One region of the Terrabacter sp. 01T434 genome, then DNA from elsewhere that is predicted to be linked to it. Evidence: predicted binding sites of a transcription regulator. Region 1 holds the regulator's gene; each other region holds the start of a gene.
The links. The regulator HrcA, encoded in region 1, represses chaperone genes, less so after heat shock. The targets are predictions, from matches to a motif close to TTNGCACTCGNNNNNNNCGAGTGCNAA.

Region 1 (10,423 bases):
CGAGCTTGATGCAGAGGTCCGCCTGCGGGTGCACGCGCATCTGCTCCATGACGTAGGAGGCGCAGGCGAGCAGCTCGAGCTCGTCGACGTCGGCGTCGGTCTCGTTGAGCACGTCGATGCTCACGCGAGGTCCTCCTGCGTGTCGGGCGTCGCGTCCACCGAGGGCGTATGCCGTCCGGCCGCGCGTCGCGGCCCGGTGGCCCCGCCTGCCGGGTCCTTGCCCTGGCGACGAGCGCGCTTCTGGCCACGGGCGTCGTCGCGCTCGTAGGCATCGACGATGGCGCTGACCAGTCGGTGCCGGACGACGTCGTGCGACGTCAGCTCGGCGAAGTGGATGTCCTCGACGTCGCCGAGGATGTCACGCACGATCTTGAGGCCGGAGCGGGTGCCGCCGGGCAGGTCGACCTGCGTGATGTCGCCCGTCACGACCATCTTGGAGCCGAAGCCCAGGCGGGTGAGGAACATCTTCATCTGCTCGCTCGAGGTGTTCTGCGCCTCGTCGAGGATGATGAACGCGTCGTTGAGCGAACGTCCTCGCATGTAGGCCAGCGGCGCGACCTCGATGGTGCCCGACGCCATGAGCTTGGGGATCGTCTCGGGCGAGACCATGTCGTGCAGGGCGTCGTAGAGGGGCCGGAGGTAGGGGTCGATCTTGTCGTTGAGCGTGCCGGGCAGGAAGCCCAGTCGCTCGCCGGCCTCGACGGCCGGACGCGTGAGGATGATCCGGTTGACCTGCTTGGCCTGCAGCGCTGCCACGGCCTTGGCCATCGCGAGGTAGGTCTTGCCGGTGCCCGCAGGACCGATGCCGAAGACGATCGTGTGCTGGTCGATGGCGTCGACGTAACGCTTCTGGTTGAGCGTCTTGGGCCTGATCGTGCGACCACGGCTGCTGACGATGTTCATCGTCAGCACGTCGGCGGGACGCTCGATGGTCTGGCTCCGCAGCATCGAGATGGAGCGCTCGACGGCGTCGCGGTTGAGCGGCTGTCCGGTCTCGACGATGACGAGCAGCTCGTCGAGCAACGAGTCGATGATCTCGAGCTCGCCTGCGGGGCCGGCGAACGTCATCTCGTTGCCGCGCACGTGCGTGTCGACGAGCGGGAACTGGCGCTCCATGGTGCGGAGCAGCTCGTCCCGGGCGCCGAGCAGGGTCACCATCTCGATCGGCGGCGGGATCTGCCGCGTCAGCACCGGGGCGTCGCCCCCGGTCTTGCCGCCTGCGGCGTGTTGGGTGCCGTCAGGGCTGTCGGTCTCGGATGGTCGAGGTTGCGCGTCATTCATCGTGGGGACGAGTCTACGTGGCGCGGCCCGAGCTCCTCACCACGAATTGGGCGAGGTCCCTGCTCTGCTGGACGCGGGAGGGCTCGTGGACGTACATCATGTGACCCGCCTCGTAGTAGGCGTGCTCGATGTTCGCGAGCCGGTCGGCGGGCAGCTGCAGGTGGGCCACGACGTCCTCGGCCGCGAAGTGCGGCGTCGCACCGTCGTAGTAGCCGTACGCGATGTGCACCTTGAGGTGCGGGTTCTGGCGCATGGCGCGCTCGAGCTTGGGCGACACGTCGACGGGCCGTCCCTCGAAGTCATGGAACGACCACGGGTGCACGAGGCGCGAGATCTGCTCGTAGTGCAGGTCGCTGCCGTAGCCGAGCTCGTCACGGACGTAGTGGTTCCAGGCCGCGGAGTAGGGGCCGGTGATGGCGTCGTGGGACGGGTCGGCGTCCATGTTCTCGGCGATGGCGGCCGCCGCCGGACCCGTGAACCGGGCGTCGAGCCGGCCCACGGACAGCCGGTCGTCGCGGAGCAGCTCGGTGAAGAAGCGCCAGTGCTCGATGCGCAGGTCGGCCCGGTCGACGTAGTCCTCGGTCAGGCCGGAGAGCCGGGCCAGCGTCGCCACGGCCTCGGCACGCTCGCGCCTGGTGAGGCGGTTGCCCCGGGAGAGCACCCACGGGTAGTCGCGGGCGGCATACTCCTGGGCCTCGTCGAGGACGGACTGCAGCGACCGCCGGCCGTGCTTGCCGTGGTAGTGGGCCACGGCGGCATACGTCGGCAGGTAGAGCGCGTGGGCCCGGTCGTTGCGCTGGTTCTCGAAGTCGACCGAGCTGAGGTCGAGCACGCTGCTGATGAGCACGAGGCCGTTGAGGTACATGCCGTAGCGGGACTGGAGGTGCTCGGCCAGCGCCGCACCGCGCAGGGTGCCGTAGGACTCGCCTGCGACGAACTTCGGCGACATCCAGCGACCGTTGCGAGAGGTCCAGAGGCGGATCAGCTCGGCGACGGACTCGACGTCCTTCTGGTAGCCGTGGTACTCCCCCGGCTTGCCGCCCTCGACGGCGCGCGAGTAGCCCGTCGACATCGGGTCGATGAAGACGAGGTCGCTGACGGCGAGGAGCGACTCCGGGTTGTCGACGAGGTCGTACGGGGGCGGCTGAAGGGCTCCGACGTCGCCGCTGACGACGCGGCGCGGGCCGAGCAGGCCCAGGTGCAGCCAGACGCTGGAGCTGCCGGGACCGCCGTTGAAGGCGAAGGTGACCGGCCGCGTGCGGGCGTCCGCGTCGTCGAGGACGTAGCTCGTCATCGACAGCTCGGCGCGGGCCTTGTGCCCGCCGAAGGTGCCGTCCTTGTGCTCCTCCTCGCGCAGCACGACGCGACCGGTCGTCGCGGTGTAGCCCAGCGTGCGGCGGCCGACCTTGAGGGTGTGGTGGGTGGTGACGAGGTCGTCGACGGGGTCGACCGGCTTCGCCTCGCCGTCGGTGTCCTTGGCGTCTGCGGCCGACCCCGTCGTGGCCGGCTTGTCGTCGCCCGTGGGGCGTTCCGAGCTCACACCATCCCCCGCTCGGTGAAGGTCGCGCCCGCGAGGAGGTGCACGTGCGCATGGAAGATCGTCTGCCCGGCGTCGCTGCCGGTGTTGACGATCATCCGGTGCGCGTCGGCGACGCCCTCCTCCTCGGCCACGCGCGCGGCGAGGCGGAAGACGTCGGCGAGGTCGTCACCCGATGCGGCCGCCAGCGCACCGACGGTCGGCTCGTGGCGCCTCGGCACGACGAGGACGTGGATCGGCGCCGCGGGGTTGATGTCGCGGAAGGCGATGGACCGGTCGCTCTCGGCGACGCGGTCGGACGGGATCTCCCCGGCGACGATCTTGCAGAAGAGGCAGTCACTCGGGGTCTGCGAGGTCATGAGTGCACCCTAGGCACGTCGTGGACGGTCCGCACGATTGCCACGTCGACGTGTCAACCATGGAGGTGCGGTGCGCGTCATTTGTCCGTGAGAGCGTTGGGTATGCCGTCCGGCCAGCTCAGTGACCCCGGGGCCTCGGGGGCCGCTGACCGCGCCCCGAACGAACCGAACGTCGGGGCCGAGCTGCCCACCGACCCCGACGTGGCCATCACCGAGCTCTACCGGGCCCACTGGCACCGGCTCGTGCGCCTCGCGTGGCTCCTGCTGCGCGACCAGCTCGCCGCCGAGGACGTCGTGCAGGACGCGTTCGTGGCGACCCATCGCAGCTGGGCCTCGATCCGGGACGGCGGACGTGTCGTCGGCTACCTCCAGACCTCCGTCGTGAACGGCTGCAGGTCCGTGCAGCGGCACGCCGTCGTCGTCGACCGCCAGAACCTCCGGGAGGCGGCGGCGGCCGACGCCCCGGGACGGGGCAGCCACGGGAGCGCCGAGACGCACGTCCTGCACTCGGCCGAGCGCCACGCCGTCATGGACGCCCTGCGGGCCCTCCCGTCGCGCCAGCGCGAGGTGCTGGTGCTGCGCTACTACTCCGACCTCTCCGAAGCCCAGATCGCCCACGCTCTCGAGATCTCCCCCGGCGCCGTCAAGACCCACGCCCACCGTGGCCTGACGGCCCTGCGCCGCACCATCGACCCCCTGGAGCTGTCATGAACACCGACCCGTCGCGACCCGGCGAGACGCCCGCCGACCACCCGTTCGTCGACGGCGCAGGCCTGCGCCTCGTCGAGGACCGGCTGCGCCGCTCGCTCGAGGACGAGGCGAACGCCATCACGCCCACCGACCGGCTCGGCGCCATCCTCGACGAGGGTCACGCCGGCACCGGGACCGGCTTCGTGGCGTCGAGCGTGGCGCGTTCGTCGGGCTCCGGCAGCCGACACCACCGCTGGATCCTGCCTGCTGCCGCGGCCGCGACCGCCGTGCTGGTGACCGGCACGGTGTGGGCGGTCAACCGTCCTCCGGCACAGACGCCGCCGGTCGCCGCGACGCCGACCGCCGTGGGGACGCCGACGCCCGGCGCGTCGTCCGCAACCCCGTCGAGCGGACGGTCGAGCGTCCCGACGCAGACCGCGGCCCAGCCGACCACGCCCGCCCCGACCGCGACGACGGGCGGCCCGCCGCCGGCTGCGACGACCGCGAGCGTGCCCGTCTACTACCTCGGTCCGGTCGCGGCGGGGAGTGGCCAGATCCGGCTCTTCCGGGAGTTCGTCGCCGCCGGGCTCCCGTCTCCCTCGGTCCCGTCGGGCAACGCGGTGGCCGCGTTGCGGCTGGCCATGGGGCCGGCACCGGCCGGCAGCTCCTACCACTCCGCCTGGACCGGCGTCACCGCCGAGTCGGTGACGGCCGGGGACGCCTCCATCACGGTGCGCCTCTCCTCGGGCACGCGGGATGCCACTCCGCTCGCCGCGGAGCAGCTCGTGTGGACGGTGCAGGCGGCGCTCGGCTCCGCGCTGCCCGTCCGCTTCGAGCTCGCCGACGGCAGCGCCGACGTCTCGCCCGGTCACGCGGCGTCGACGTCCTACACCCGGCCCAGCGACCCGATCGAGGTGCTCGGCCAGGTCGCTCCGATCTGGGTCGACGAGCCGGGGCGGGGTTCGGTCGTCAAGGCCGGCGCCCCCCTCACCGTCTCGGGTGTCGCCAGCACCTTCGAGGCGAACGTCCAGTGGCAGCTCCTGCGCGACGGGAAGGTCGTCGACAGTGGCTTCACCACCGCCTCCCAGGGCGCCCCCGCCCGGGGTTCGTACACCTTCCCGACGAAGCAGTCGCTGACGGCAGGCGCCTACGTGCTGCGCGTCTTCGAAGCCAGCGCCAACGACGGCTCCACGGTGGCAGAGCAACGCATCCCCTTCACGGCGCGCTGACCCGCGCACCGACCGTCGCGCCCTGCCTCGTGGTCGAGGAGAGGCGGGCGTATGCCGTCAGGCCCAGCGGGTGCGCGCGCTGAGGACCGCGAGGGCCGCGGGACCGGCTGACGACGCGCGCAGGATCGTCGACCCCAGGCGCACGGCGTGGGCCCCCGCGGCGGTGAGCGCCTCGATCTCGCGGTCGGTGATCCCGCCCTCTGGCCCCACCACGACGAGCACGTCGCCCGACTCCGGCAGGTCCACCGTCGCCAGCGGCTCGGTGGCGTCCTCGTGGAGCACGAGCGTGCACGCCGACTCCGCCACCCGCGCCACGAGCGGAGCCAGACCGACCACGGGGGACGTCGACGGCATACGCGCCCGGCGGGACTGCTTGGTCGCCCGGGACACGACGGCGAGCCACTTGGCGAGGGACTTGGCCGCACGGTCGCCCCGCCAGACGACGACGGAGCGCTCCGCCTGCCACGGGACCACCTCGTCGACGCCGAGCTCGGTCGCCGCCTCGATCGCCTGCTCGTCGCGGTCGCCCTTCGCGAGGGCCTGCACCAGGACGAGCCGTGGCTGGGGCTCGGGCTCGTCGGTGACGTCGAGGACCTGGCCTCGCACCCACGCCCGGTCGACGTCCGTCGCCTCGAGCAGGACGCGGCGACCCGCTCCGTCGGCGACGAAGTAACGCTCGCCCGGGCGCAGTCGCACGACGGCCGCAGCGTGACGCCCCTCGTCGCCGTCGAGGAGCAGCGACGACCCGGCGACGGCCTCGGCGACCGCCGACGGGTCGCCGAGGAAGAGCTGGTGGGTCACCGGGCGCTCACGTGGGGGTCACTTCTCCTTGAAGGCGTCACGCAGCTTGCCGAACAGGCCCTTGTTGGCCGGCGTCAGCCGTCCCTGAGGGCTCTCCTCGCCGCGGAGGGCCGCGAACTGGCGGAGCAGCTCCTCCTGCTCCTCGGTGAGTCGGGTCGGGGTCTGCACGGTCGCGTGGACGAGCAGGTCGCCGCGGCCACCGTGACGCAGGTGGGTCACGCCGAGTCCGCGGAGGGTGAGCACGTCACCGCTCTGCGTGCCGGCCTTGATCTCGAGGTCCTGCATGCCGTCGAAGGTCGACAGCTTGAAGCTCGTGCCGAGCGCGGCCGCGGCCATGGGCAGCTCCACGCTGCAGTGCAGGTCGTCGCCACGGCGGGTGTAGGTGTCGTGGTTGACGACGCGGATCTCGACGTAGAGGTCGGCGTTGGGTCCGTTGCCCGGTCCCACCTCCCCCTCACCGGTGAGCTGGATGCGCGTGCCGGTGTCGACACCGGCCGGCACCTTGAGCTTGAGCGAGCGGCGGGTGCGCACGCGGCCGTCACCCGAGCAGTCGTGGCACGGGTCGGTGAGGGTCGAGCCGAAGCCCTGGCAGTTGACGCACGGGCGGGAGGTCATGACCTGGCCGAGGAAGCTGCGCTGGATCTGCTGGACCTCGCCGGCGCCCTTGCAGATCGGACAGGTCTGGCGTCCGGTGCCGGGCTCGGCGCCGTCCCCGTCACAGCGGGTGCAGCCCACTGCGGTGTCGAGGGTCAGCTCCTCCTCGGAGCCGAAGACCGCCTTGGAGAGGTCGATGTCCAGACGCACCAGGGCGTCCTGTCCGCGCTGGACGCGCGAGCGCGGGCCGCGGGTGCCGGCCTGGGCACCCGCGCCGAAGAAGGCGTCCATGACGTCGCTGAACGAGAAGCCCTGTCCGGCACCGAAGCCGGCGCCGCCGCCCGTGGCGAACGGGTCGGCGCCCATGTCGAAGGACTGGCGCTTCTGCGGGTCGGAGAGCACATCGTAGGCCTGCGAGACGCGCTTGAACTCCTCCTCGGCCTCTGCACCGGGGTTCACGTCCGGGTGGAGCTTGCGGGCGAGTCGACGGTAGGCCTTCTTGATCTCCTCCTGGCTCGCGTCGCGCGAGACACCGAGGACGGCGTAGTAGTCGTTCAAGCTGGGATTCCTTTTGGTACGTGGTGCTTTCGGTTTCCGGCGCGGCGCTGCACCGGCGGACTGGCCGAGGTGGTGCTGGTCAGGTGGCCTGGTTCTCGTCGAGGATCTCGGACACGTAGCGGGCGACGGCCCGGACGGATGCCATCGTCGTGGGGTAGTCCATGCGGGTCGGGCCGAGGACCCCGAGGCTCGCCACCCGTTCGGAGCCGGAGCCGTAGCCCATCGACACGAGCGAGGTGGACTGGAGGCCGGTCACGGGGTTCTCGGAGCCGATGCGCACCGACACGAGCTCGGGGTCGTCGGTGAGCTGGCCGAGCAGGCGCAGCAGGGTGACGTGCTCCTCGAGGGCCTCGAGGATCGGTCCGATGCTGCGGGGGAAGTCCGCGCCCGCCCGGGCGAGGTTCGCCTGCCCGGCGAGGACGACGCGCTCCTCGCGCTCCTCGACGAGGGCGTCCCCGAGAGCGGAGACGACGGCCTCGACGGCGGCGCGGTCGGCATCGTCGGCGTCGCCCACGAGGCGTCGCAGCCGGGTCGCGGCGACGGTGAACGGGACGCCCGCCGCGACCTCGTTGATGCGTGACCGGATGGAGGCGACCAGGGCCTCACCGGTCGCGTCCGACAGGACGCGTCCGGTGTCGACGACGCGCTGCTCGACACGGCCGGTGTTGACGATGAGGACGATCATCAGGTGCGACGAGCCCATCGGGACGAGCTCGATGTGACGCACCGTCGACCGGGTCAGTGACGGGTACTGGACGACCGCGACCTGACGCGTCAGGCTCGCGAGCAGACGCACCGTGCGGTCGACGACGTCGTCGAGGTCCACGGCGCCCTGGAGGAACTGGCCGATGGCCCGCCGCTCCCCCGACCCGAGGGGCTTGACGGCGCTGAGACGGTCGACGAAGACGCGGTAGCCCGCGTCGGTCGGCACCCGGCCCGCCGAGGTGTGGGGGGCATGGATGAGGCCCTCCTCCTCGAGGAGGGCCATGTCGTTGCGCACCGTAGCCGCGCTGACCCCGAGGTGGTGGCGCTCGACGAGCGCCTTGCTCCCGACCGGCTCGGAGGTCTGGACGTAGTCCTGCACGATCGCGCGCAACACCATCAACCTTCGGTCCTCGCTCATCGTCCCTCCTTCACGGGTCTGGCACGGGTGTGGCTCACGTCAGTCTGCGCCGGTCTGGCACTCTCGATCGACGAGTGCCAAGTCTACGTCGTGTCCCCGCCGATCTCCGACTTCATCCCACCGTAGGCGGGACCCGGGTGCCGTGCCCACCTCCTGTGCGAGCCGCGTCACCCCGGCGCCTCAGCCGGCCACCGCGTGGCGTCCGCGCGGTCGCACGCCCGCGGCATACCCTCGCTTGTCGTGTCCCCCAACGATCGCTACGGATCCGACGTGCTCAGCGGTGACTGGCGTGCCCCGAGGCGCGGCCGGTCGACCCCGATCCCCGCCGAGCCAGACCTCGTCGTCGAGGACGTCGAGACGGGCTGGGTCGGCGCCGTCGTCCGCGTCGAGAAGGCGGGCGGCATGCACGTCGTGCACCTCGAGGACCGTCGCGGACGGACCAAGGCGTTCCCGCTCGGGCCCGGGTTCCTCGTCGACGGGGCCCCAGTGACGCTCACCCCGCCGCAGGCTGCTGCGGCGACCGCCCTCGCCGACGCACGGCGCGCCGCCTCGCGAACCGCGAGCGGCTCCGTGGCGGTCGAAGGCGCCCGCGCCAGGGTGGCGAGCGGCTCGCGCATCTACGTCGAGGGGCGGCACGACGCCGAGCTCGTCGAGAAGGTGTGGGGCGACGACCTGCGCGTCGAGGGCGTCGTCGTCGAGCTCATGGACGGCGTGGACGACCTCGCCGGCATCATCGCCGAGTTCGAGCCCGGCCCCGGGCGTCGGCTCGGTGTCCTCGTCGACCACCTCGTGCCGGGCACGAAGGAGGCGCGCATCGTCGAGCAGGCGCGGGCGTTGCCCGGCCTCTCCCGGCACGTCAAGATCCTCGGCCACCCCTACGTCGACGTGTGGCAGTCCGTGCGCCCCGAGCGCCTCGGCTGGCAGCAGTGGCCGGTCATCCCGCGGGGCACCTCGTGGAAGCACGGCATCTGCGCCGAGCTCGGGTGGGCGCACGCGAGCCAGGCCGACATCGCCCGAGCGTGGAAGCGCATCCTCGGGACGGTGCGCTCCTACGCGGACCTCGAGCCGACCCTTCTCGCCAGCGTCGAGGAGCTCATCGACTTCGTGACCGAGCCCGCAGCCTGAGCAGCACCGGCCCCTCAGGTCATCCGGGCGGCGGCGCAGGGCTGCGGCGTCGGCGGCCGGGGACGGCGACGCGGGCGATGACCTGCTGCTTCAGGGCCGTGAACGGCGGCCGGACCCAGACCGTCGTGTCGGGCCGCGTGGGCATCGCCAGCACGGACTTGGCGTGCGAGAACAGCTCCACCGAGTGCTCACCGTGGTAGGCGCCCATCCCGCTCGCACCCACCCCGCCGAACGGCAGGCCGGGCACGGCCAGGTGGGCCAGCGGGACGTTGAACGCGAGCGCACCCGAGGAGGTGTCGCGCGTGAAGCGCTGCCGCACCCGGCTGGAGGAGGTGAAGACGTAGAGCGCCAGCGGCTTCTCCCGCCCGTTGACGAAGGCGATCGCGGCATCGAGGTCGTCGACCTCGACGAGCGGCAGCACGGGCCCGAAGATCTCGTCGCGCATGACGAGCTGCTCCGGATGGTCCGGGTCGTCGACCTCGACGACCGTCGGCTCGAGGTAACGACTGGACGCGTCCGAGCGACCGCCCGTCACGACGCGGTCGTGGTCCACCATCCCCGTGAGCCGCTCGAAGTGCCGTTCGCTGACGATGCGGCCGTACTCCGTGGATTGAGACGGGTCCTCGCCGAACGCCGACCGGATCCCTTGTGCGAGAAGCGGTTTGAGCGCCTCGAGGGTCGCGCGCGACGCGAGGACGTAGTCCGGTGCCACGCAGGTCTGCCCCGCGTTGGTGAACTTGCCCCACACGAGCCGCTGCGCCGTCACCGCGAGGTCGGCGTCGTCGGCGACGTAGGCCGGCGACTTGCCGCCCAGCTCCAGCGTCACGGGCGTCAGGTGGCGCGCCGCGGCCTCGAGGACGATCCGTCCGACGGCGCCGTTGCCGGTGTAGAAGATGTGGTCGAAGCGCTCGGCGAGCAGGGAGGTGGTCTCGGGGACGCCGCCCTCGACGACGTGGACGGCCGACCGGTCGAGGTAGCGCGGGACGAGGCGTGCGAGCAGCCGTGACGTGGCCGGAGCGATCTCGCTCGGCTTGACGACGACGGCGTTGCCGGCGGCCAGGGCCCCGAGCAGCGGGGCCAGGCACAGCTGCACGGGGTAGTTCCACGGCGCGATCACGAGGACGAC
Region 2 (10,423 bases), on a different contig from region 1:
GCGGGGCCCGCGGGACGGCATACGTGGTGGTCGGGCTGAGTCAGCCGACGGTGTAGTTGGGGGCCTCCACGATGCCCTGCACGTCGTGCGGGTGGCTCTCCTTGAGCGAGGCCGACGTGATGCGGACGAACTGGCCCTTGTCCTGCAGCTCCGGGATGGAGCGGGCGCCGACGTAGAACATCGACTGGCGCAGACCACCCAGCATCTGGTGGGCGACGGCCGACAGCGGGCCACGGTAGGCGACCCGGCCCTCGATGCCCTCGGGGACGATCATGTCGTCGGACTCGACCTCGGCCTGGAAGTAGCGGTCCTTGGAGTAGGACTTCTTGCCGCGCGAGCTCATCGCCCCCAGCGAGCCCATCCCGCGGTAGCTCTTGAACTGCTTGCCCGCGACGAAGATGAGGTCGCCGGGGCTCTCCTCGCACCCGGCGAGCAGGGAGCCCACCATGACCGAGTCGGCGCCGGCGACGATGGCCTTGGCGATGTCGCCGGAGTACTGCAGGCCGCCGTCGGCGATGACCGGCACGCCGGCCGGCTTGCAGGCCTGCGCGGCCGCATGGACGGCCGTGATCTGTGGCGCGCCCACGCCGGTGACGATGCGTGTCGTGCAGATGGAGCCGGGACCCACACCGACCTTGACGGCGTCGGCGCCGGCGTCGACGAACGCCTGAGCGCCCTCACGCGTCGCGACGTTGCCGCCGATGACCTGGACGTGGCGCGTCGCGGGGTCGCTCTTGAGCCGCTGGACCATCTCGATGAGCAGGCGCACGTGCCCGTGGGCGGTGTCGGCGACGAGCACGTCGACCCCGGCCTCGATGAGGGTCGTCGCCCGCTCCCACGAGTCGCCGAAGTAGCCGATCGCTGCGCCGACCATGAGGCGGCCGTCGGCGTCGTTGCTCGCGTCGGGGAACTGCTCGCCCTTGACGAAGTCCTTGACGGTGATGAGGCCGGCGAGGTGGCCCTCGGCGTCGACGATGGGCAGGCGCTCACGCTTGTGCTGGCGAAGCAGGGCCGTCGCCTGGTCGCGGCTGATGCCGACGTGACCGGTGATGAGCGGCATCGGCGTCATGACGTCGCGCACGAGCGTCGTGGCCCACTCCGCGACCGGCGTGAAGCGCAGGTCACGGTTGGTCACCATGCCGATGAGCTTCTTGTCGTCGCCGATGACCGGCAGGCCCGAGACGCGGTACTCGCCGCAGATGGCGTCGAGCTCCTCCAGGGTGCGGTCCGGGCCGATGGTGATCGGGTTGGAGATCATCCCGGTCTGGGTCCGCTTCACGAGGTCGACCTGGTAGGCCTGGTCCTGGATCGAGAGGTTGCGGTGGAGCACCCCGAGGCCGCCCTGGCGGGCCATCGCGATCGCCATCCGGGCCTCCGTGACGGTGTCCATGGCCGCGGAGACCAGGGGCGAGCGGATCGACAGCTCGCGCGTGAGGCGCGTGGTGGTGTCGATGTCGTTGGGGGCGAGGTCGCTGTAGCCCGGCAGGAGGAGCACGTCGTCGTAGGTCAGGCCCATCGGGGCGAAAGCAGCGGGCACATCAGACGATCCGAGGCTCATTGCCCGATTCTACGGGTTGGCACAGCGACGTCCGAACGCGCGTCAGGGGGTGGGCGGCGTCTGTGGGCCGACGCCCTGGTTCGTCGCGGGCGTCGTGGTCGCGGCGGGCTTCTTGACGTCCTTGCCGTCCCGGTGGCCGTTCTTGGTTCCCTTGCTCGCCCTGGTGGTGGCGGGTGCGGGCTTCTTGCCGTGAGTGGGCGTCTGGGCCGCCCCAGCCTGCTTGCCGCCGCCCTGGTGGCCGGAGCTGCCCGCCTGTCCGTTGCCCGTCTCACCGTTGCCGGTCTCCCCGGTCCCGGGTGTTCCACCGCCGGGTCGCGCCGGCGCCGCGACGAACCCGGCCGGCACCAGCACGATGGCGCCGTCGCCGCGGCGAGCGAGGACGAGTGCCGGTGCGTGGGTGCTTCGTGACGTCTGCGGGAGCCCCAGCCGTGGCAGCGGCGTGGTCGGGACGTGACTGCGGGCGCTGTCGTCGGTCAGCGTCACGGAAAGGGCACGGTCGGCCTGGCTCGATCCGTGGGCCGGCACCGTGACGGCGGCCGCGACACCGGCACCGGAGGCAGCCACCGCGAGGGCGGCGAACGCCCCGAGGTAGCGGTGCTTGTTGCCGATCCGGCGGCGCCCGGTGCGCAGCGGCAGCGGCATGTCGGCCTGGGCTGCGAGGGCTCCGAGCAGGCCGGCGAGCGGGTCGGAGCCGGCGTCGACCCGGGCCGCGAGGCGGTCGAGGAGGAGGTCGTCGGCGATGAGGTCGCTCAGGGGGGACGGGTCGTTCACGCCACGTCACCCGCCTCGGCCCGGGCGACCATCGCACGGAGCCTGGTGAGCGCGCGGTGCTGGGCGACGCGGACCGCCCCGGTCGACATCCCGAGGGCGGCGGCCGTCTCGTCGGTGCTCATCCCGACGGCGACGCGCAACGTCAGGATCTCGCGCTGCTGTCCGGACAGTTGCTGCATGAGCGTCATCACGGTCGCCGCGTCGTCGCGCATGACGGCCACGGACTCGGGCGACGGCCCGTCGTCGGGGCCGTCGGGCACGTCGGCCACGGGTGCCGGTCCGCGCATCGCGGCGCGCTGCGCGTCGGCGAGCTTGCGGGAGGTGATGGTGTAGACGAAGGCCTCGAACGGCACTCCGCGCTCCTCGTAGGTCGGGAGAGCGGTCACGACGGCCATGCACACCTCCTGAGCGACGTCCTGGGCAGTGTCCTCGGCACCGAAGCGGCCGAGCCGGACGCGTGCGTAGCGCAGTGCCATGTCCCTGACGCGGGTCAGCAGCACGTCGCGCGCGTCGGTGTCCCGCACGGCGAGCGCCGCCAGCTCACGTAGCGACAGAGCGTCCAAGCGCTCCATCGCGCCGGCGCCGCCCGGCGTTACGCCGGCGTGCGTGGACCAACCAGGACCCATGAGAGTCGTCGTCCCCCGAACTGTCGTCTGTGCTCGCGACGGCGATGCCCGCCAGGCACCCGTCGCCGGAGCCGACCATGCTAGTGCCGCCGCGCATCCCGGACGACCACTGAAGAGCCGAACCCTCGCCGAACCGACGCCCAACCCCCCGCCACACCCCTCGCGTGGACCACCATGCCATCTGGAGGGCAATTCTTGAACAAGTCCTTAAGATTCCGCTCTTTATCCGTGATCGCGTGCCCGGTTAGCGTCGGATCCGCGGTCCCAGCACCCCTTCGGTGCACCGAGCGGGCCAGTACGACACGGCGGGCACCCCGCCCCACGGAGAGACGAGTTCATGGCCGAGATCACGCGCTTGCCCGGACCGGTTGCCGACCTCTGGGACTGGCAGCTGGACGGGGCCTGCCGAGGCGTCAGCCCCGAGGTCTTCTTCCACCCCGAGGGCGAGCGGGGCCCTCGCCGGCGCAACCGTGACGCGCAGGCCAAGGCCGTCTGCGCCGCGTGCCCCGTGCTGGCCCAGTGCCGTTCGCACGCCCTCGAGGTCCGGGAGCCCTACGGCGTCTGGGGCGGACTCACCGAGGGCGAGCGCGAGGTCATCCAGGACGGCATCCAGCAGGCGTCGTGACCCCCTGACGCCCGCCGGCACACGTCGCCGGCGGCACAGCAACTCGACCCGCCCGCGAGTCACGACGGGGTCGCGGCGGTCGAGCAGCAGCAAGGGCCGCTCCCCATCGGGGAGCGGCCCTTGCTGTGCTGTCAGGCGCTGACGTGGTCCGCCTCAGGCGTCCATGTCGTATGACGTGTGGCGTCGTTCGTCAGTGGCCGTGGCCGTGGCCGTGGCCGCCGGCAGCGGCGTCCTCGTTCTCCGGCTTGTCGACGACGAGCGTGTCGGTCGTGAGGATCATCGACGCGATGGACTCGGCGTTGCGCAGCGCGGAGCGGGTGACCTTGACCGGGTCGATGACGCCGGCCGCGATGAGGTCGCCGTACTCGCCGGTGGCCGCGTTGAGGCCCTGGCCGAGGGGCAGCTCGGCCACCTTGGAGGTGACGACGTAGCCCTGCAGGCCGGCGTTCTCGGCGATCCAGCGCAGCGGCTCGGCAACGGCCTTGCGCACGATGGACGCGCCCGTGGCCTCGTCACCGGTCAGCTCGAGGGCGTCGATGGCGGAAGCGGCGTGGATGAGGGCGGTGCCGCCACCGGCGACGATGCCCTCCTCGATCGCGGCCCGCGTCGCGGAGATCGCGTCCTCGATGCGGTGCTTCTTCTCCTTGAGCTCGACCTCGGTGTGCGCGCCGACCTTGATGACGCAGACGCCACCGGCGAGCTTGGCGAGACGCTCCTGGAGCTTCTCCTTGTCCCAGTCGGAGTCGGTGCGCTCGATCTCGGCCTTGATCTGGTGGACGCGGCCGGAGACCTCGCCCTCCTCGCCGTTGCCGTCGATGATCGTCGTGTTGTCCTTGGTGAGGACGACGCGGCGGGCCTGGCCGAGGACGGTCAGGTCGGCCTGGTCGAGGCTGAGCCCGACCTCCGGCGCGATGACCTGGCCACCGGTGAGGATGGCGATGTCCTGGAGCATGGCCTTGCGGCGGTCGCCGAAGCCGGGGGCCTTGACGGCCGCGACGTTGAACGTGCCACGGATCTTGTTGACCACGAGGGTCGAGAGGGCCTCGCCGTCGACGTCCTCGGCGATGATGAGCAGCGGCTTGCCCGACTGCACGACCTTCTCGAGGACCGGGAGGATCTCGGCGACCGAGGAGATCTTGCCCTGGTTGATGAGGATGTAGGCGTCCTCGAGGACGGTCTCCATGCGCTCGGTGTCGGTGACGAAGTAGGCCGAGAGGTAGCCCTTGTCGAACTGCATGCCCTCGGTGAACTCCAGCTCGGTCGCCGTCGTCGAGGACTCCTCGACGGTGATGACGCCGTCCTTGCCGACCTTGTCGAACGCCTCGCCGATGAGGCCGCCGAGGGTGGAGTCCTGGGCTGAGAGCGTGGCGACGGAGGCGATCTCGTCCTTGCCGTCGACCTCGCGGGCGTTCTCGAGGAGGCGGTCGTTGACCGCGGTGACGGCCTTGTCCATGCCGCGCTTGAGCGCGGCGGGAGCGGCGCCCGCCGCGACGTTGCGCAGGCCCTCCTTGACCATGGCCTGGGCGAGGACGGTCGCGGTCGTCGTGCCGTCACCGGCGACGTCGTTGGTCTTGGTCGCGACCTCCTTGGCGAGCTGGGCGCCGAGGTTCTCGTAGGCGTCCTCGAGCTCGATCTCGCGGGCGATGGTCACGCCGTCGTTCGTGATCGTGGGGGCGCCCCACTTCTTGTCGATGACGACGTTGCGGCCCTTCGGGCCGAGCGTCACCTTGACGGCGTTGGCGAGCGCGTCAACACCGCGCTCGAGCGACTTGCGGGCGGAGTCGTCGAACTCCAGCATTTTGGCCATGGTGTTCCTTCAGGCTCGGATTGCGTTGCGTCTGAGTGGATCTGGGGTGAAACGGAACGCACCCCGGGGAGACCCCAGCGGGGCTCACCGGGGTGCGGTCACGGCATACGGCTGGGTCAGCCGACGATGGCGAGGACGTCGCGCGCGGAGAGGATGAGGTACTCCTCGCCGCCGTACTTGACCTCGGTGCCGCCGTACTTGCTGTAGATGACCTTGTCGCCGACCTTGACGTCGAGCGGGACGCGCTCGGTGCCGTTGTCGTTGAAGCGGCCGGGGCCGACAGCGAGGACCTCGCCCTCCTGCGGCTTCTCCTTGGCCGTGTCCGGGATGACGAGGCCGGATGCAGTGGTCTGCTCGGCCTCGAGGGACTTGACGACAATGCGGTCTTCGAGCGGCTTGATGGCAACCGACACGGTGGTGACCTTCCCTTCGGGACAGTCGAAAGAACTGACTACGGACTGTGGGCTCTTCGAGGCTGGCCGCCGTCGCGGGGGTCGACCTCCCTCGAGGAGGGAGCTGGCACTTTCGGGTCGAGAGTGCCAACAGGAAGAAATCTAGGTTTGCGGTTAGCACTCGGTCAAGTCGAGTGCCAACCCTCGGGGCTCACGGGCCTGGCGGCCCTGCGCCCCGAGTACCCCGAAAACCTCCTTCGGCCGGCCCCCAGCACTCCCGGCCTGCACCACTGCGCCTGCGAGGATGTGGACATGGACGCCGCCATGGTCGATCGCCTCTCCGCGGGTGAGGGCTGGGCGCTGCTCCAGTCGCTTCCTCCCTACGACGAGGCCGGGTCGCTGCACCTGCAGGACCGCCTGCGCGACGCGGGCTTCGCGGCGGACCTCGTCGCGGCCGCGATGACCCAGTCGCGGCTGCGCGCTCGAGGCACCGACAAGTTCGGCGACTTCGCGGCGGGGATGCTCTTCACGGCCGACGGGCTCGAGCAGGCGACCCGGCTCGCGATCGCCGCCCGCCACGCGCACCGGTATGCCGCCGCGGGCGTTCGCGACGTCTATGACCTCGGGTGCGGGCTGGGGGCCGACGCCATGGCGTTCGCCGGCCTCGACCTGACGGTTCACGCCGTCGACGCGGACGACGCGACCGCCCGGATCGCCGCCGTCAACCTGCGTCACTGGCCGTCGGCGCGGGTGACGCACGGGCTCGCCGAGGACGTACGCCTGCCGCAGGGTGAGGGCGCACGCCGCCTCGGCCTGTGGCTCGACCCCGCCCGCCGCGTCGCCGGCGTGGCCGACGTCAACGGCCGCACCAAGCGCCTCTTCTCGCTCGATGCCATCTCGCCGACGTGGTCGCGGGTGCTGGCCTTCGCCGACGCGGTGCCCGCGACGGGCGCGAAGCTCTCCCCCGCCTTCCCGCACGGCGCGGTCCCGCGTGGCGCCGAGGCACAGTGGACGTCCTGGCACGGCGAGGTGCTCGAGTGCGCGGTCTGGTGGGGCCCGCTCGTCGCCACCAGGGGCCGCACGGCTGCGGTGTGCACCGAGACCTCGACGTCGGTCGTCACCGAGGCCGACGCGCAGGACGGCGGCCAGCGTCCGCCCCTCGCGTCGGTGGGCGACATCGGCGAGTGGCTCCACGAACCAGACCGAGCCGTCATCCGCGCCGGGCTCACCGGCGCACTGGTCGCCGCGGTCGACGGCGCCGAGCTGGCCCCCGGCGTCGGCTACGTGACGAGCGGCCAGCCGAGGGAGCTGCCCTGGGCCCGGCGCTACCGGGTCGTCGAGGCGATGCCGCTGTCGACGAAGCGCCTCGCGCGGTGGCTGCGCGACCACGGCCACGACCGCGTGACGATCAAGAAGCGTGGCGTGACCCTCGACGCCGACCTGCTGCGCCGGCAGCTGAAGATGACCGGGCGCGGCAGGGGCGGCTCCGAGGCGACGCTCGTCCTGACCCGGGTCGGGGGCAGTCAGGTCGCCCTCGTCGTGACGCCGACCTGACCCGTCGCCCGTCCGCACCGTCTGCGCCGCGCCCCCGGGCGTCAGCCGACGATGTGCCGGATGGCCTGCTCGATGGTGTTGCGCTTGGTGGGGTTATCACCCCACCGATCGCAGCACCATCGGCAAGTTCATCGTCAGGCGGCCACGCGCCGCTCAGGCGTCCTCGGCATACAGCTCGTGCAGGGCGCTCCACGTGGCATCCCACTCGGGTCCGGGCGCGCCTGCGACGTGGGCGTCGAGCGCGCGCACGTAGGTGTCCCAGCCGGCGGCATAGCCTGCGACCTGTCCCGCGGCCAGTCGCTCGTGGCGCAGCACGAGTCGCGAGCCCTGGCCGTCCTCGGAGATCTCCACCGTCACGAGGGACGGGACGTCTCGCACCGGCCACTCCCAGACCAGACGGGCCGGCGCCTCGCACGTCACGACTCGACACGACGGGGTGTCGGCGTCGTCGAAGTGGATGGTGAAGCGGCCCCCGGGCCGCAGGTCGCCGCTGACGGGGGCGAACCAGCGCGCCAGGCGCTCGGGGTCGGTGCAGGCCTGCCACAGGTCGTCGGGCGTCGTCGGGTAGTGCCGGTCGAAGACCACCGCCACCGTGTCACCGTCGCGATCGATCCGGCCCAGCACCTGCGTCAGCTCACCCATCACGGCTCCTCTCGTCGGCCCGCGGCCGTCCCGATCAACGTAACCCAGTGGTTACGTAACCCGCAAGGTACAAAGAAGGTTCAGAGCGCAGCGTCCGGCTGGGCCCCGACCCAGCGCACCGCCGCCGCGCCTGCGGCGTTGGCCGTCTCGAGCGCGGCCCGTCGGTCCGCGCCACCCGCGAGCGCCGCGGCGAGCGCACCGCAGAACGCGTCCCCGGCCCCGACCGTGTCACCCACCTCCGCGGCTGGGACGGGTATGCCGTCGACACCGTCCATCCCCCACCGCGCTCCCGCCGCGCCGAAGGTCACGAGGAGCGACTGGGGCACGAGGGCGGAGTCCGCGAGGGCGCGCATCTCCGCCTCGTTGACGACGACGGGGTCAGCGAGCTCGATGACGTCGGGCGGCAGGGCGGCATACGGAGCGAGGTTGACCACGACGCGCGCACCGGCGGCGTGGGCCGCCCTGGCCGCCGCGGCCACCGTCCCGAGGTCGACCTCGAGCGAGCAGAGCAGCACGTCGCCGGGAGCCAGGCGTCCCGTCTCGTGGGCGAGCGACGGGTCCGGCTCCCCGTTGGCGCCCGCGATGACGATGATCGAGTTCTCGCCCTGCTCGTCGACGGTGATGAGCGCGGTCCCGGTCGGGGCCGTGGGGCTCGTCGAGACGGACGACGGGTCGATGCCCAGGGCCCCGAGGCGCTCGACGTAGGCGGCGCCCGCCTCGTCGGAACCAACCCGAGCGAGCATCTGCACGTGGCTCGTCCCGGCGCGCGCCGCGGCCGCGGCCTGGTTGCCGCCCTTGCCCCCGGCGAACCGGCCACCGGCCTCGCCGAGCACGGTCTCGCCGGGGACGGGGTGCCGCTCGACGAGGGTGACGACGTCGACGTTGAGCGAGCCGAGCACGGCGACGCGACCCATCAGCGCTCCCCCGTCCGGCCGAGGAGCGTGTCGGCCCACAGGGCGGCGTAGCGGCCTCCGTCGACGCCGAGGGCCACCTCGATGCGGACGGGGGCCTCGCCGTGCGGGTCGTGCGCCATGTCCCCGCTCCAGTCGCGGCGGTCGACGATGGTGCGGCCGCGCGACCACGTGCCCGCGAGCTCGATCCGCAGCGGGAGCGTCTCCGTCGTCAGTCCGGCTCGGTCGATGACCGCACAGACGGCGCCGGCGTCCCCGATCGTGGAGGCGTCCCGGCCGAACCGCTGGTTCTGGAAGGCGATCAGCCGGCCACCGAGCTCGGCCGGCCCTCGGCCCCCGACGGCGATGAGCTCGTCCACCACGTCGGCAGTGACGACCGGCTCGTAGAAGACGTCGAGACCGTACATCGTCACCGGGATGCCGAGGTCGGCTGCGGCATCGAGGGTGACGGCCGCCGCCTCCGGGTCGTGGAAGACGTTGAACTCGGCCGAGGCCGTCGCGTTCCCGACGTGCGCCGCGCCGCCCATGAAGATGATCTCCGAGATGCCTTGCGCTGCATCGGGATACGTCCGCAGCAGCAGCGCGATGTTGGTCAGCGGCGCGAGCGGAACGAGCGTCACGGGCCGGTCGGTCTCGGCAGCCTCGCGGCAGGTGTCACGGAGCAGCTCGACCGCGTGGCGCCGGTCGGTCCTGGCCGCGGGCGGGCCCCACCCGAGGTCACCCATGCCGTCGTCGCCGTGGACGTGGCGGGCATCGACGGGAACCTCGAGCAGCGGCCGCTCGGCGCCGCGGGCGACGGGCACGTCGGTGCGACCCGCCGTCTCGAGGACGAGCAGCGTGTTGCGCACGACGTCGTCGACGGGCGCGTTGCCACCGACGCAGGAGACGGCCCGCAGGTCGAGGGCCGGGTGGAGGGCGGCGAGGAGCAACGCGCACGCGTCGTCGACTCCGGTGTCGACGTCGAGCACGACGGGGATGGGATCGGTCGTCACAGCGGCAACGTACCGGTTCGGGCCGGTGACCAGCCCTGCCCACCGCCGTCCACCGCCGGCCACCGCAGGGGACCGCGCCTGACCGCTGCACGTGACCCGCGAGGACGCCCGCCGAGGATAGGCTCGAACGATGCGCCAGAGCCCCCGCGGACGCGGTCACCACCGCACCCTCCCGACGGCCGTCCTGGTGGCCGCCGCGACGTTCGCGGCCGCCTGCTCCTCGCCGCCGACGCCCACCAGCCCCGCCTCCGTCGGCACGTCGTCGGCCCCGGTCTCGACCACGGCGCCCCCGACGACGACTGCCCCGAAGCCTCCCGCGACGACGAGCAAGCCAGCGCCACCCGCGCCACCGACGTCGTGCGCACCTCGCATCGTCGCCGGCATGGACGCCGGCGAGCGAGCCGGCCAGCTGCTCATGGTCGGCCTCGACCACGCCGCGAGCCGCGCGAGCCTCGACGCCCTCGTCAGCAGCCGTCACCTCGGCGGCGTCATCCTCCTCGGCGGCTGGACCGGTGGCGTCGACAGCGTCCGTGCGACGACGCGGC
Region 3 (10,423 bases), on a different contig from region 1:
CGACCAGGTGGACGAGCGGCCCGGTGCCGCCGAGGTCGGGCACGAGCCCGAGGCTCGTCTCCCGCATCGCGAACCACGCGTCGAGTGCCGCGATCCGCAGGTCGGCAGCCAGCGCGAGCTGGAAGCCGGCGCCGATGGCGTAGCCGTGCACCTGGGCCACGACGACCGCCGGGCACTCGCCCCACGCGGTGAAACCCTCCTGGTAGGTCGCGATGCCCCGCTGGACGGCCTCTGCACCTCCAGCGGCGAGCTGGGCCACGCTCTCCTCGCCCGGCACGCCCTCAGGGGTGAACATGGCCGTGTCGATCCCGGCGGAGAAGGCGTCACCAGCCCCGCGGAGGACGACGACGCGTACGTCCTCGGGGACCGAGCGCGCCTCGTCGGCGAGCGCGGCCCACAGCGAGGGGGTCTGCGCGTTGCGCCTCTCCGGGTGGTCGAGCGTGAGGGTGCGGACGGGCCCGTCGGTCTCGACGATGAGGTGGGGATGCGTCATGGACGCAGGTTACCCGTGGGTCACGCCAGCGTCCGGAGCGATCAGGCTGCGGCCGACCCCACCGCCGGCGTCGGCAGGACGACCCGGAGGATGCCCCACCCGCTGACGGAGGCCGGCTGCACGAGCTCGACCCGGAAGACGCGCGCACAGTCCAGGCACGACCACGCTGCGGTCGGGTCGGGGAACGGTGTCACGTCATCGCCCGAGCAGAACGGGCAGGCGAGGTGGTGGTCGGTCGGCATGTCGTCCAGTGTCGCGAGGCACCACGGAAGATACAATAACCGTCCATTATCTGAGCCAAAGCGTTTGCTTATGCATGACTGCCCGTCGACTCACTGCCCCAGGGCACCGATCGCTCGCGCCACGACGAGCAGCGACGTGAGCAGTGCTGCCGTCGCCTCGAGGCCCATGAGCGCCTTGGCGCGAGGCGTCAGGGGCATCGTGTCTGTGGGGCTGAAGGCGCTCGAGTTCGTGAGCGACACGTAGAGGTAGTCGATGAACTCCGGCCGCCAGTTGGTCCGCTGGCTCGATGTCGCGGCCACCTCGATGACCGTGTCCTGGTTCTCGTCCTGGGAGAAGCGCCAGTCCGCCGCCGGCAGCCGGTCCCGGGCGAGGGTGTGGCGTGACACGGGCCCTCCTCGGTCGAGCTCCCAGAAGAGCAGACCGAATCCGATGACGTTGGTCAGCCAGACCTGCATGCCGGCCAGCAGGAGCGGCATACCGCCCGGCTTCGCCGAGGCGAGGGCGCGCACGAGCATGCCCAGCGCCACGAGGTTCGCCGCGATGACCACGCACGCGAGGGCGATCGACAGGCCACGGGACCACCGTGTCTGGCGCACCATCCGTCGCGGGTTTGTCACGAGCAGGGCGCCGAGCAGCACGAGCTCGACCACCGGGATCGCGAGGCGAGGACCGACGAGCAGGCCCTCGGGCAGCACGGCATACGCGAGCGCCGCGACCACTACTGCGAGGGCGGGCCACAGGCGGTTCTCCCCCGCGCTCGACCGCGTCTCGCGCCGACGTCGTCCTCGCCGCTCGGATGTCATGGCGACAAGGTAGCGCCGGCGGCTGGACGAATCGGTCAGGCGAGCGAGATGAGGTCCTTGTAGTCGGGACCCCACAGGTCCTCGACGCCGTCGGGCAGGAGCAGGATGCGCTCGGGCTCGAGGGCGTCGACCGCTCCCTCGTCGTGCGTCACGAGGACGACGGCTCCCTCGTACGTCTTGAGCGCGCCGAGGATCTCCTCGCGCGACGCGGGGTCGAGGTTGTTGGTGGGCTCGTCGAGGAGGAGCACGTTGGCGGCCGACACGACGAGCAGCGCGAGCGACAGGCGCGTCTTCTCCCCGCCGGACAGCACGCCCGCCGGCTTCTGCACGTCGTCACCGGAGAAGAGGAACGAGCCGAGCACCTTGCGGACCTCGGTCTCGCCCAGCTCGGGGGCGGCCGACTTCATGTTCTCGAGCACGGACCGGGTGACGTCGAGGTTCTCGTGCTCCTGGGCGTAGTAGCCGAGGCGCAGCCCGTGCCCGGGCTCGACCTCGCCCGTGTCGGGGGTGTCGACCCCGGCGAGCATCCGCAGCAGGGTCGTCTTGCCGGCGCCGTTGAGCCCGAGCACGACGACCTTGCTCCCCCGGTCGATGGCCAGGTCGACGTCGGTGAAGACCTCGAGCGAGCCGTACGACCGTGACAGCCCGGAGGCTCGCAGGGGCGTCTTGCCGCAGGCGGCGGGTTTCGGGAAGCGCAGCTTGGCGACCTTGTCCTGGACGCGCTCGCTCTCGACGCCGGCGAGGAGGCGCTCCGCGCGCTTGGCCATGTTCTGGGCCGCGGTCGCCTTGGTCGCCTTGGCGCGCATCTTGTCGGCCTGCGCGAGCAGGGCGCCGGCCTTCTTCTGGGCGTTCTGCAGCTCGCGGCGACGACGCTTCTCGTCGGTCTCGCGCGACTGGAGGTAGGTCTTCCAGTTGACGTTGTAGACGTCGAGCGCCGAGCGGTTGGCGTCGAGGTGGTAGACCTTGTTGACGACCGCGTCGAGCATCTCGGCGTCGTGGCTGATGATGATGAGCCCGCCCTTGTAGGCGCGGAGGTACTCTCGCAGCCAGACGATCGAGTCGGCGTCGAGGTGGTTCGTCGGCTCGTCGAGGAGCAGGGTCTCGTTGCCGGAGAAGAGGATCCGCGACAGCTCGACGCGGCGGCGCTGTCCGCCGGACAGCGTCTTGAGCGGCTGGCCGAGGATGCGCTCGTCGAGGCCGAGGGCGCTCGCGATGGACGCGGCCTCCGACTCGGCGGCATAGCCGCCCTGGGCCTCGAACTCGACCTCGAGGCGGGTGTACTTGCGCATCGCCTTGTCGCGCACCTTCTCGTCGTCGCTGCCCATCCGGGCCTCGGCCTCGGAGCGCTCGCGGACGATGGTGTCGAGTCCGCGGGCCGAGAGGATGCGGTCGCGGGCGAGGATCTCGAGGTCCCCGGTGCGGGGGTCCTGCGGGAGGTAGCCGACGGCGCCGGTGCGAGTCACGGTGCCCGCGGCGGGCTGCCCCTCGCCGGCGAGGACCTTCGTCAGGGTGGTCTTGCCCGCACCGTTGCGCCCGACGAGACCGATGCGGTCGCCGGAGTCGATCCTGAAGCTGGCGTCCTCGACGAGCAGGCGCGCTCCCGCACGCAGCTCGATCCCGGTGGCGACGATCACGGCATTCCTCCTATCGGTGCCGCACTACGTCAGCGGCCGGACAACCCCACCAGTCTAGGAGCCGCGAGGGGGTGCTCTCGACGCGTTATCGCTTCGGCGGCCTGATGGCACGCAGCGCAGTCGCAGGTGCGCGAGGCGTGCATCGTGCCCGCGTTGCGCTGGGATCCGGGTTGCCACAGGGGTTCGCGAATGCCGTGTGGCGAGCTCGTCGTGGGCAGCAGGGTGGGCGTGGGGTCGGGGTCGGGCACACCGGCGCGGCAGCACCGGCACGGCGTGTAGCCGCCGTTGCCGGACTCGTGCCAGGGCTGCTGGTGGGTGCAGCTGCGGCACAGGTGGACGAGGACGCTCACCGGCGCCAGCCCTCGGGCGCGACTGGCATGAGGACGGAGAAGCCGGCGCCGTTCCCACGGATCGCGAGCGGGCGCAGGGGACCGTCGAGCACCAGGGTGGGACGCGGTCCCGCCACGGCGAGCGCCTCGTGGAGGAACTCCGGGTCGACGAAGACATCCGCGCTGCCGGCGTCGTCCGACGGCGCGAGGTGCACGGAACCGTCGCGCACGACGAGGCCGACCGATCGCAGCTCGAGCGGCAGCAGTGCCGGCAGCCCCGCTGCGTCCACGGGGTCCCGGCTCGGTTCCGAGGCGACGATGCTCCGGTAGTCGGGGAACGAGCCCGGGACGACCGGGGTCGCGAGCAGCTCGCCGTCGACGACCACCCCCACCCGACCGGGCCCCACCTCGACCACCACCTCGGCGTCCGGGTCCGCGCGCGCACAGGCCTCGGCGACCCGGTCCGCCCAGCTGACGGGGACGACAGCGGTCACGGGCTCGGTCGGCAGGTCGACGTGCCCGCCGAGCGCCGGGGCCCACCCGACCGCGAGGCGGTAGCGGTCGGTCGCGACCCACCGCACCTCCCCGCTGCACAGCTCGACGAGGATCCCGGTCAGCACGCGCAGGTCGACCCCGCCGGGCGCACCGGCCACCGGCTCCCCCGGTGCGACGGCGAACCGGACCGATCTCATGGCTGCGACGAGGTCGGCGGCGCGGACCGCGACCCGGCGGCCCGCTCCCCCGCCTCGCCCGCCTCGCCCGCCTCGCTCGCCTCCGCCTGCTCCCCTGGCGTCGCGCCCGGCGCCCTCGGCGAGGAGCGCCAGGGTCCGCACGATCTCCCGCCGGGCGTCCGCGAGGCCGTCCACGAGCCGCTGCTCGTGTGCGGCGACGACGTCGGCCGCCGCACCGGACGCCCCGAGGGCGTCCTCGTCGAGCACGAGCGCCACCTCGGCGAGCGGCATGCCCACCCGGCGCAGCGACGCGAGCAGGCGCGCGGCGCGGACCTGCGCGACGGCATACCTCCGGTAGCCCGTCACGGGGTCGACGTCGGCGGGCACGAGCACCCCCTCGCGGTCGTAGAAGCGCAGGGCGCTCGCGGTGAGGCTGCTGCGACGGGCGACCTCACCGATCGTCAGGCGGTGGTCCGGCTCGGGCACGGGGTGGGCGGGCATGAGGAGAAGACTGGGCCCTCGACCGGGTCGAAGGTCAAGACCCCGTCGAGCCCGCACGCGGCGGTGGCGGGCGAGGGCGTATGCCGGGTGGCGGGCGAGGCGAGTCGGCCGCACCGTCGCGCTCGGGTAGCGTGAGCCAGCGTGAACTCGCCCATCTCCGTCCGTGACATCACTGCAGCCGAGCACCTCGCGTGGCTGCGGACCCAGCCGTCGGCGAGCTTCCTCCAGACGCCCGCGTGGGCCGACGTGAAGAAGGACTGGCGTTCCGAGTCGGTCGGCTGGTTCGAGGGCGACGAGATGGTCGGCGCCGCGCTGGTGCTGCACCGCTCGCTGCCGCGGATCAAGCGGTCGCTGGCGTACGTCCCCGAGGGGCCGGGCATCGACTGGTCCTCGCCACGGCTCGTCGAGCTGCTCCGCGCCCTGCGTGACCACCTCAAGGCCAAGGGTGCCTTCGCGCTGCGTGTCGGACCACCCGTCGCGACGCACCGCTGGGGCACGGCGACGATCAAGGAGGCCATCGCCGACCCGGCGATCCGTCGCTACGACGAGGCGGCCCCCGACGTCGTCGAGCCGGTGGGGACGGCCGTCGTCGCCCAGCTGGAACGACTGGGCTTCCGGCACCTCAGTCCCGAGGACGGCTTCGCCGCCGGGCAGCCGGAGTACGTCTTCCAGGTGCCGCTCGCGGGACGCACCGAGGCCGACGTGCTCGCCGGGATGAACCAGCTGTGGCGCCGCAACATCAAGAAGACCGTCAAGAACGGCGTGAAGGTGCGCGTCGGTGACGCCACCGACCTGCCTGCCTTCCACCGCACCTACGTCGAGACCGCCGAGCGCGACCGGTTCACCCCGCGCGGGCTCGCGTACTTCGAGCAGATGTATGCCGCCCTGGCGTCCGAGGACCCGGAGCGGATCCGCGTCTACCTCGCGGAGCACGACGGCGACGTCCTCGCCGCGACGATCTTCATCCGCGTCGGCGAGCACGCGTGGTACTCCTACGGCGCGTCGTCGGCGGCCAAGCGCGAGCTCCAGGGGTCGACGGCGATCCAGTGGCGGATGATGCAGGACTCCCTTGCTGCGGGCGCTGCGGTCTACGACCTGCGTGGCATCACGAACACCGTCGACGAGGCCAACCCCCACATCGGCCTCATCCGGTTCAAGGTGGGCACGGGCGGCGAGGCCGTGCGGCTGGCCGGCGAGTGGGACCTGCCGCTGAATCGCTTGCTCTACAAGGCTTTCGACCTCTACATGAAGCGGCGGTGACGCATCGTGTCCTTCGTCCTGCACGTCGACGGTGAGCGCTGGCGCGCCGGTCACGACCGCTTCGTCGCCGACCACCCCGGCGTCGTCCCGGTGATCAAGGGCAACGGCTACGGCTTCGGCCGCGACCTGCTGTGCGCCGAGTCCACCCGGATGGGCGTCCCGATGGTCGCTGTCGGCACGTATGCCGAGGTCCCTTCTGCCCTGGCCGAGTTCGGCGGCGACGTGCTCGTCATGGAGCCCTTCCGGGCGGCCATCCACTCCGGGCAGCCCCAGGTCGCCGACCGTCGCCTCATCCACACGGTGACGAACCACGCCGATGTCTCGAGCCTCCGGGGTGTCTTCGGCGATGCGCGGGTCGTCGTCGAAGGCCTGACGTCGATGAACCGCTTCGGGGCCCCTGCTGCCGACGTCGCCGAGCTCGCGGGGTCGGCGGACGCCGTCGGCGTGACGCTCCACCTGCCGCTCGGCACCGGTCACGTCGAGGAGATCGCGGGCTTCATCGCCGCCGTCCCCGGCGTGCTCACGTGGTTCGTCTCGCACGTCTCTGCAGCCGAATTGGGCACTCTCGCAACGCGATTCCCAGAGCATGAGTTCCGCCCACGCATCGGCACCGACCTCTGGTATGCCGACAAGGGCTCCTACGAGGTGCGCGCGCACGTGCTCGACGTGCGGCCGGTCAGCAAGGGCACGCGCGTCGGCTACCGGCAGCGCGCCATCGCCGCCGGGCAGCTCGTCGTCGTCAGTGGCGGCACGTCGCACGGTGTCGCCATGGAGAGCCCGTCGTCGGCCGCGACGGCCCGGTCGCGGGCGATCGCGGTCACCGAGGGCGTCCTCGAGGCGGCCCACCGGGTGCGGTCGCCGTTCACGGTGTCCGGGGTGATGCCGCGCTTCGCGGAGCCGCCGCACATGCAGTGCAGCCTCATCGTGCTTCCCGAGGGCGTCACTCCCCCGCAGGTCGGCGACGAGGTGACGGTCCGGATGCGGCTGACCACGACCACGCCGGACGCCGTCGTCGTCTCCTGACCCCAGAGGGACCTGCCCGGCCGGTAGGCACGCCCGGGCAGACTGACCGGAACGAACCGCCGAAACGGGGCGGAACGCATACCTCAGGCACCTCGCTCCGGCCGGTCCGCCCGCACGGCCCTGCCAAGCGGGCACCATGTCGGTGTGAAGCTCACGATCTCCCGGCTCGCCGACCGGCCCGATCTCGCCGAGGCCATGTGGACCATGCCCAGCTCGTGGCCGGAGTTCATGCGGCACGACCCCATCGGCGGCCTCTACTACGGCAACGTCGAGACCCGTTTCGCCGAGTTCGTCCTCATCGCGCAGGACGACGCTGGCGAGGTCGTCGCGGTCGCCCACTCGATCCCCTTCGAGCAGGGCGACGGCGCGCTGCCCGAGAACGGGTGGGACTTCGTCATCCGCAACGGTCTGCTGACCAGCCTGCACGGCCGCCAGCCCGACACCGTCTCGGCGATCGAGATCGCCGTCCGGCCGGACCGCAAAGGGCAGGGGCTGTCCGGGCAGATGCTCGCGGCGATGCGCGAGAACGCGGCCCGGCACGGGTTCGCCACGCTCGTCGCCCCCGTCCGACCCAACGGCAAGGACGACGTCGACGAGCCGATGAGGACGTATGCGTTCCGGGTGCGCGAGGACGGTCTGCCGGTCGACCCGTGGCTGCGGGTGCACGTGCGGGCGGGCGGCCGCATCCACGCGGTGGCCCCCCGCTCGATGGTCGTGCCCGGCACCCTCGAAGAGTGGCGGGAGTGGACCGGGCTGCCGTTCGACCGGACCGGACCGGTCCGCGTGCCTCGAGCGCTCACCCCGGTGCACTGCGACCTCGAGCACGGGGTGGCCGTCTACGTCGAGCCCAACGTCTGGGTCGTGCACCCGACCGGGGCCGGTGGTGCCCGCGGGGGCGGCAACGACTAGACAGGGGTGGTGCACAGCGACCCGATCGACCACTTCGTCCACGTCCGCGGCGCCGCGGAGCACAACCTCAAGACGGTCGACGTCGACCTCCCGCGCGACGCCATGGTCGCCTTCACGGGTGTCTCTGGGTCGGGCAAGTCCTCGCTCGCCTTCGGCACGCTCTACGCGGAGGCACAGCGCCGCTACTTCGAGTCGGTCGCGCCCTACGCCCGCCGCCTGCTCCAGCAGGTCGGTGCGCCGCACGTGCAGGAGGTCACCGGGCTGCCGCCCGCGGTGGCGCTGCAGCAGCGCCGTGGCGCACCGAGCTCGCGCTCGACCGTGGGCACGCTGACGACGCTGTCGAACCTGCTGCGGATGCTCTACTCGCGCGCCGGCAGCTACCCCGAGGGCACTCAGCGTCTCGAGGCGGAGGCGTTCTCGCCCAACACCGCGGCCGGGGCGTGCCCCGAGTGCCACGGCCTCGGCGAGGCGCACGACGTGGCCGAGGACCTGCTCGTGCCGGACCCGTCGCTCACCGTCCGCGAGGGCGCGATCGCCGCGTGGCCGGGCGCCTGGCAGGGCAAGAACCTCGTGCGGGTCACGCGAGCCGTCGGCATCGACGTCGACGTGCCGTGGCGCGACCTGCCGAAGAAGGACCGCGACTGGCTGCTCTACACCGACGAGCAGCCGCGGGTGCTCGTCGACCGGAAGGGCGAGCCCGACGACTCGACGGGCCGCGACTACCACGGCACCTTCTGGAGCGCCCGCAAGCACGTCCGCCACACGCTCGCCGACACGAAGAGCCAGATGATGCGCGACAAGGCGCTCCGCTTCGTCCGCAGCGTCAGGTGCCCGGCCTGCGGCGGCACGGGGCTGCGGCAGGACGCTCTCGCGGTGACGTTCCGCGGGCTCAGCATCGCGGAGGCGAACGCGCTGTCGTTCACCGACCTCTCGGCCCTGCTGCGACCCGTGGCCGAGCTGACCGAGGCCGGTCCGGCCACGTCGTCGGCCACGTCGGGCGAGGCCACCGAGGTGGCGGTCCGCCTCTGCACCGACCTCGTCGAGCGCGTCGCGGTGCTGCTCGACCTCGGCCTCGGTTACCTGTCTCTGGGGCGGAGGTCGACGACGCTCTCCCCCGGTGAGGCCCAGCGCCTGCGCATCGCGACCCAGCTGCGCTCGGGGCTCTTCGGCGTCGTCTACGTGCTCGACGAGCCGTCGGCCGGGCTCCACCCGGCCGACGCCGAGCCGCTGCTCGGGGTCCTCGACGCGCTCAAGCGGTCGGGCAACTCGCTCTTCGTCGTCGAGCACGACCTCGACATCGTGCGGCGCGCCGACTGGGTCGTCGACATCGGCCCGGGCGCCGGCGAGCAGGGTGGTCAGGTGCTCTACTCCGGCCCGGTCGAGGGGCTCGAGCAGGTCGAGGCGTCGGTCACCGGCCAGCACCTCTTCGGCCGCGCCGAGGTCTTGCAGCCGCACGAGCGCACGCCGCAGGGCTGGCTGCACCTGCGCGGCGTCAGCCGGCACAACCTCGATGCCCTCTCGGTCGACGTGCCCCTGTGCGTCCTCACCGCCGTGACCGGCGTCTCCGGGTCGGGCAAGTCGACGCTCGTGACCCAGGTGCTCGCCGAGCTCGTGCGCCGGCACCTCGGCCAGGCCCCCGACGACGCCGAGGAGACCGAGCTCGAGATCGACGTCGACGACGCGACCGGGCTCGAGTCGTTCGACCGCCTCGTTCGCGTCGACCAGCGCCCGATCGGACGCACGCCGCGCTCGAACCTCGCGACGTACACCGGCCTCTTCGACGCCGTGCGGAAGCTGTATGCCGCCACCCCCGAGGCGCGCGAGCGCGGTTACGGGCCGGGACGCTTCTCCTTCAACGTCGCCGAGGGCCGCTGCGAGACGTGCCAGGGCGAGGGGTTCGTGTCGGTCGAGCTGCTCTTCCTACCGGGCACGTATGCACCGTGCCCGACCTGCCACGGCGCCCGCTACAACGCGGAGACGCTAGAGGTGACCTACGACGGCAGAAACATCGCCGACGTGCTAGGCCTCACCGTCGACGAGGCGGCCGACTTCCTCGCCGACGTGCCCGCCGCCGCCCGGAGCCTGCTGACGCTGCGCGAGGTCGGCCTCGGCTACCTCCGCCTCGGGCAGCCGGCCACCGAGCTGAGCGGCGGCGAGGCGCAGCGGATCAAGCTCGCGACCGAGCTGCAGCGGGCCCGCCGTGGCCACGCGCTCTACCTCCTGGACGAGCCGACCTCCGGGCTGCACGCGGCCGACGTCGCGCTGCTGCTGCGTCAGCTGCACGCGCTCGTCGACGCCGGCAACACGGTCGTGCTCGTCGAGCACCATCTCGACACCATCGCCAGCGCCGACTGGGTCATCGACCTGGGCCCAGGCGGCGGGGACGAAGGCGGTCGCGTCGTGGCGGCTGGCACTCCGGAGGAGGTCGCACGGGTCGAGGGCAGTGCCACGGCGCCCTACCTGGCCAGACGGCTCTCGTCTCGCGAGGATCGTCGCTAGGGGGCGAGCTCAGTGGGTTCGGCGGCCCGGGGCCGGGACGAGGTAGACGGGAACCGGC

Region 2: groES (co-chaperone GroES) is a predicted target of HrcA. The motif match lies at 5,954-5,980, and genes of this name have one in related genera.
Region 3: AC1DIW_RS16255 (DNA polymerase III subunit beta family protein) is a predicted target of HrcA. The motif match lies at 4,686-4,712, and genes of this name have one in related genera.

What each region holds. Positions count from the first base shown of each region.
Region 1 is NZ_JBFTPP010000001.1:1,004,062-1,014,484, reverse strand. It holds gene ybeY (rRNA maturation RNase YbeY) at 1-124, opposite strand, end outside; gene AC1DIW_RS04790 (PhoH family protein) at 121-1,281, opposite strand; gene AC1DIW_RS04785 (S10 family peptidase) at 1,295-2,821, opposite strand; gene AC1DIW_RS04780 (histidine triad nucleotide-binding protein) at 2,818-3,177, opposite strand; gene AC1DIW_RS04775 (SigE family RNA polymerase sigma factor) at 3,280-3,888, shown strand; gene AC1DIW_RS04770 (Gmad2 immunoglobulin-like domain-containing protein) at 3,885-5,096, shown strand; gene AC1DIW_RS04765 (16S rRNA (uracil(1498)-N(3))-methyltransferase) at 5,154-5,897, opposite strand; gene dnaJ (molecular chaperone DnaJ) at 5,916-7,049, opposite strand; gene hrcA (heat-inducible transcriptional repressor HrcA) at 7,129-8,172, opposite strand; gene AC1DIW_RS04750 (DUF3097 domain-containing protein) at 8,413-9,297, shown strand; gene AC1DIW_RS04745 (aldehyde dehydrogenase family protein) at 9,317-10,423, opposite strand, start outside.
Region 2 is NZ_JBFTPP010000005.1:90,830-101,252, forward strand. It holds gene guaB (IMP dehydrogenase) at 41-1,558, opposite strand; gene AC1DIW_RS11705 (hypothetical protein) at 1,601-2,329, opposite strand; gene AC1DIW_RS11710 (sigma-70 family RNA polymerase sigma factor) at 2,326-2,901, opposite strand; gene AC1DIW_RS11715 (WhiB family transcriptional regulator) at 3,293-3,580, shown strand; gene groL (chaperonin GroEL) at 3,771-5,387, opposite strand; gene groES (co-chaperone GroES) at 5,504-5,800, opposite strand; gene AC1DIW_RS11730 (class I SAM-dependent methyltransferase) at 6,092-7,333, shown strand; gene AC1DIW_RS11735 (SRPBCC family protein) at 7,487-7,975, opposite strand; gene AC1DIW_RS11740 (PfkB family carbohydrate kinase) at 8,056-8,889, opposite strand; gene AC1DIW_RS11745 (nucleoside hydrolase) at 8,889-9,878, opposite strand; gene AC1DIW_RS11750 (hypothetical protein) at 10,035-10,250, opposite strand; gene AC1DIW_RS11755 (glycoside hydrolase family 3 N-terminal domain-containing protein) at 10,261-10,423, shown strand, end outside.
Region 3 is NZ_JBFTPP010000007.1:221,292-231,714, reverse strand. It holds gene AC1DIW_RS16275 (enoyl-CoA hydratase/isomerase family protein) at 1-493, opposite strand, end outside; gene AC1DIW_RS16270 (hypothetical protein) at 535-735, opposite strand; gene AC1DIW_RS16265 (hypothetical protein) at 826-1,539, opposite strand; gene AC1DIW_RS16260 (ABC-F family ATP-binding cassette domain-containing protein) at 1,575-3,173, opposite strand; gene AC1DIW_RS16255 (DNA polymerase III subunit beta family protein) at 3,520-4,674, opposite strand; gene AC1DIW_RS16250 (lipid II:glycine glycyltransferase FemX) at 4,816-5,934, shown strand; gene AC1DIW_RS16245 (alanine racemase) at 5,941-6,957, shown strand; gene AC1DIW_RS16240 (N-acetyltransferase) at 7,102-7,866, shown strand; gene uvrA (excinuclease ABC subunit UvrA) at 7,876-10,365, shown strand; gene AC1DIW_RS16230 (universal stress protein) at 10,375-10,423, opposite strand, start outside.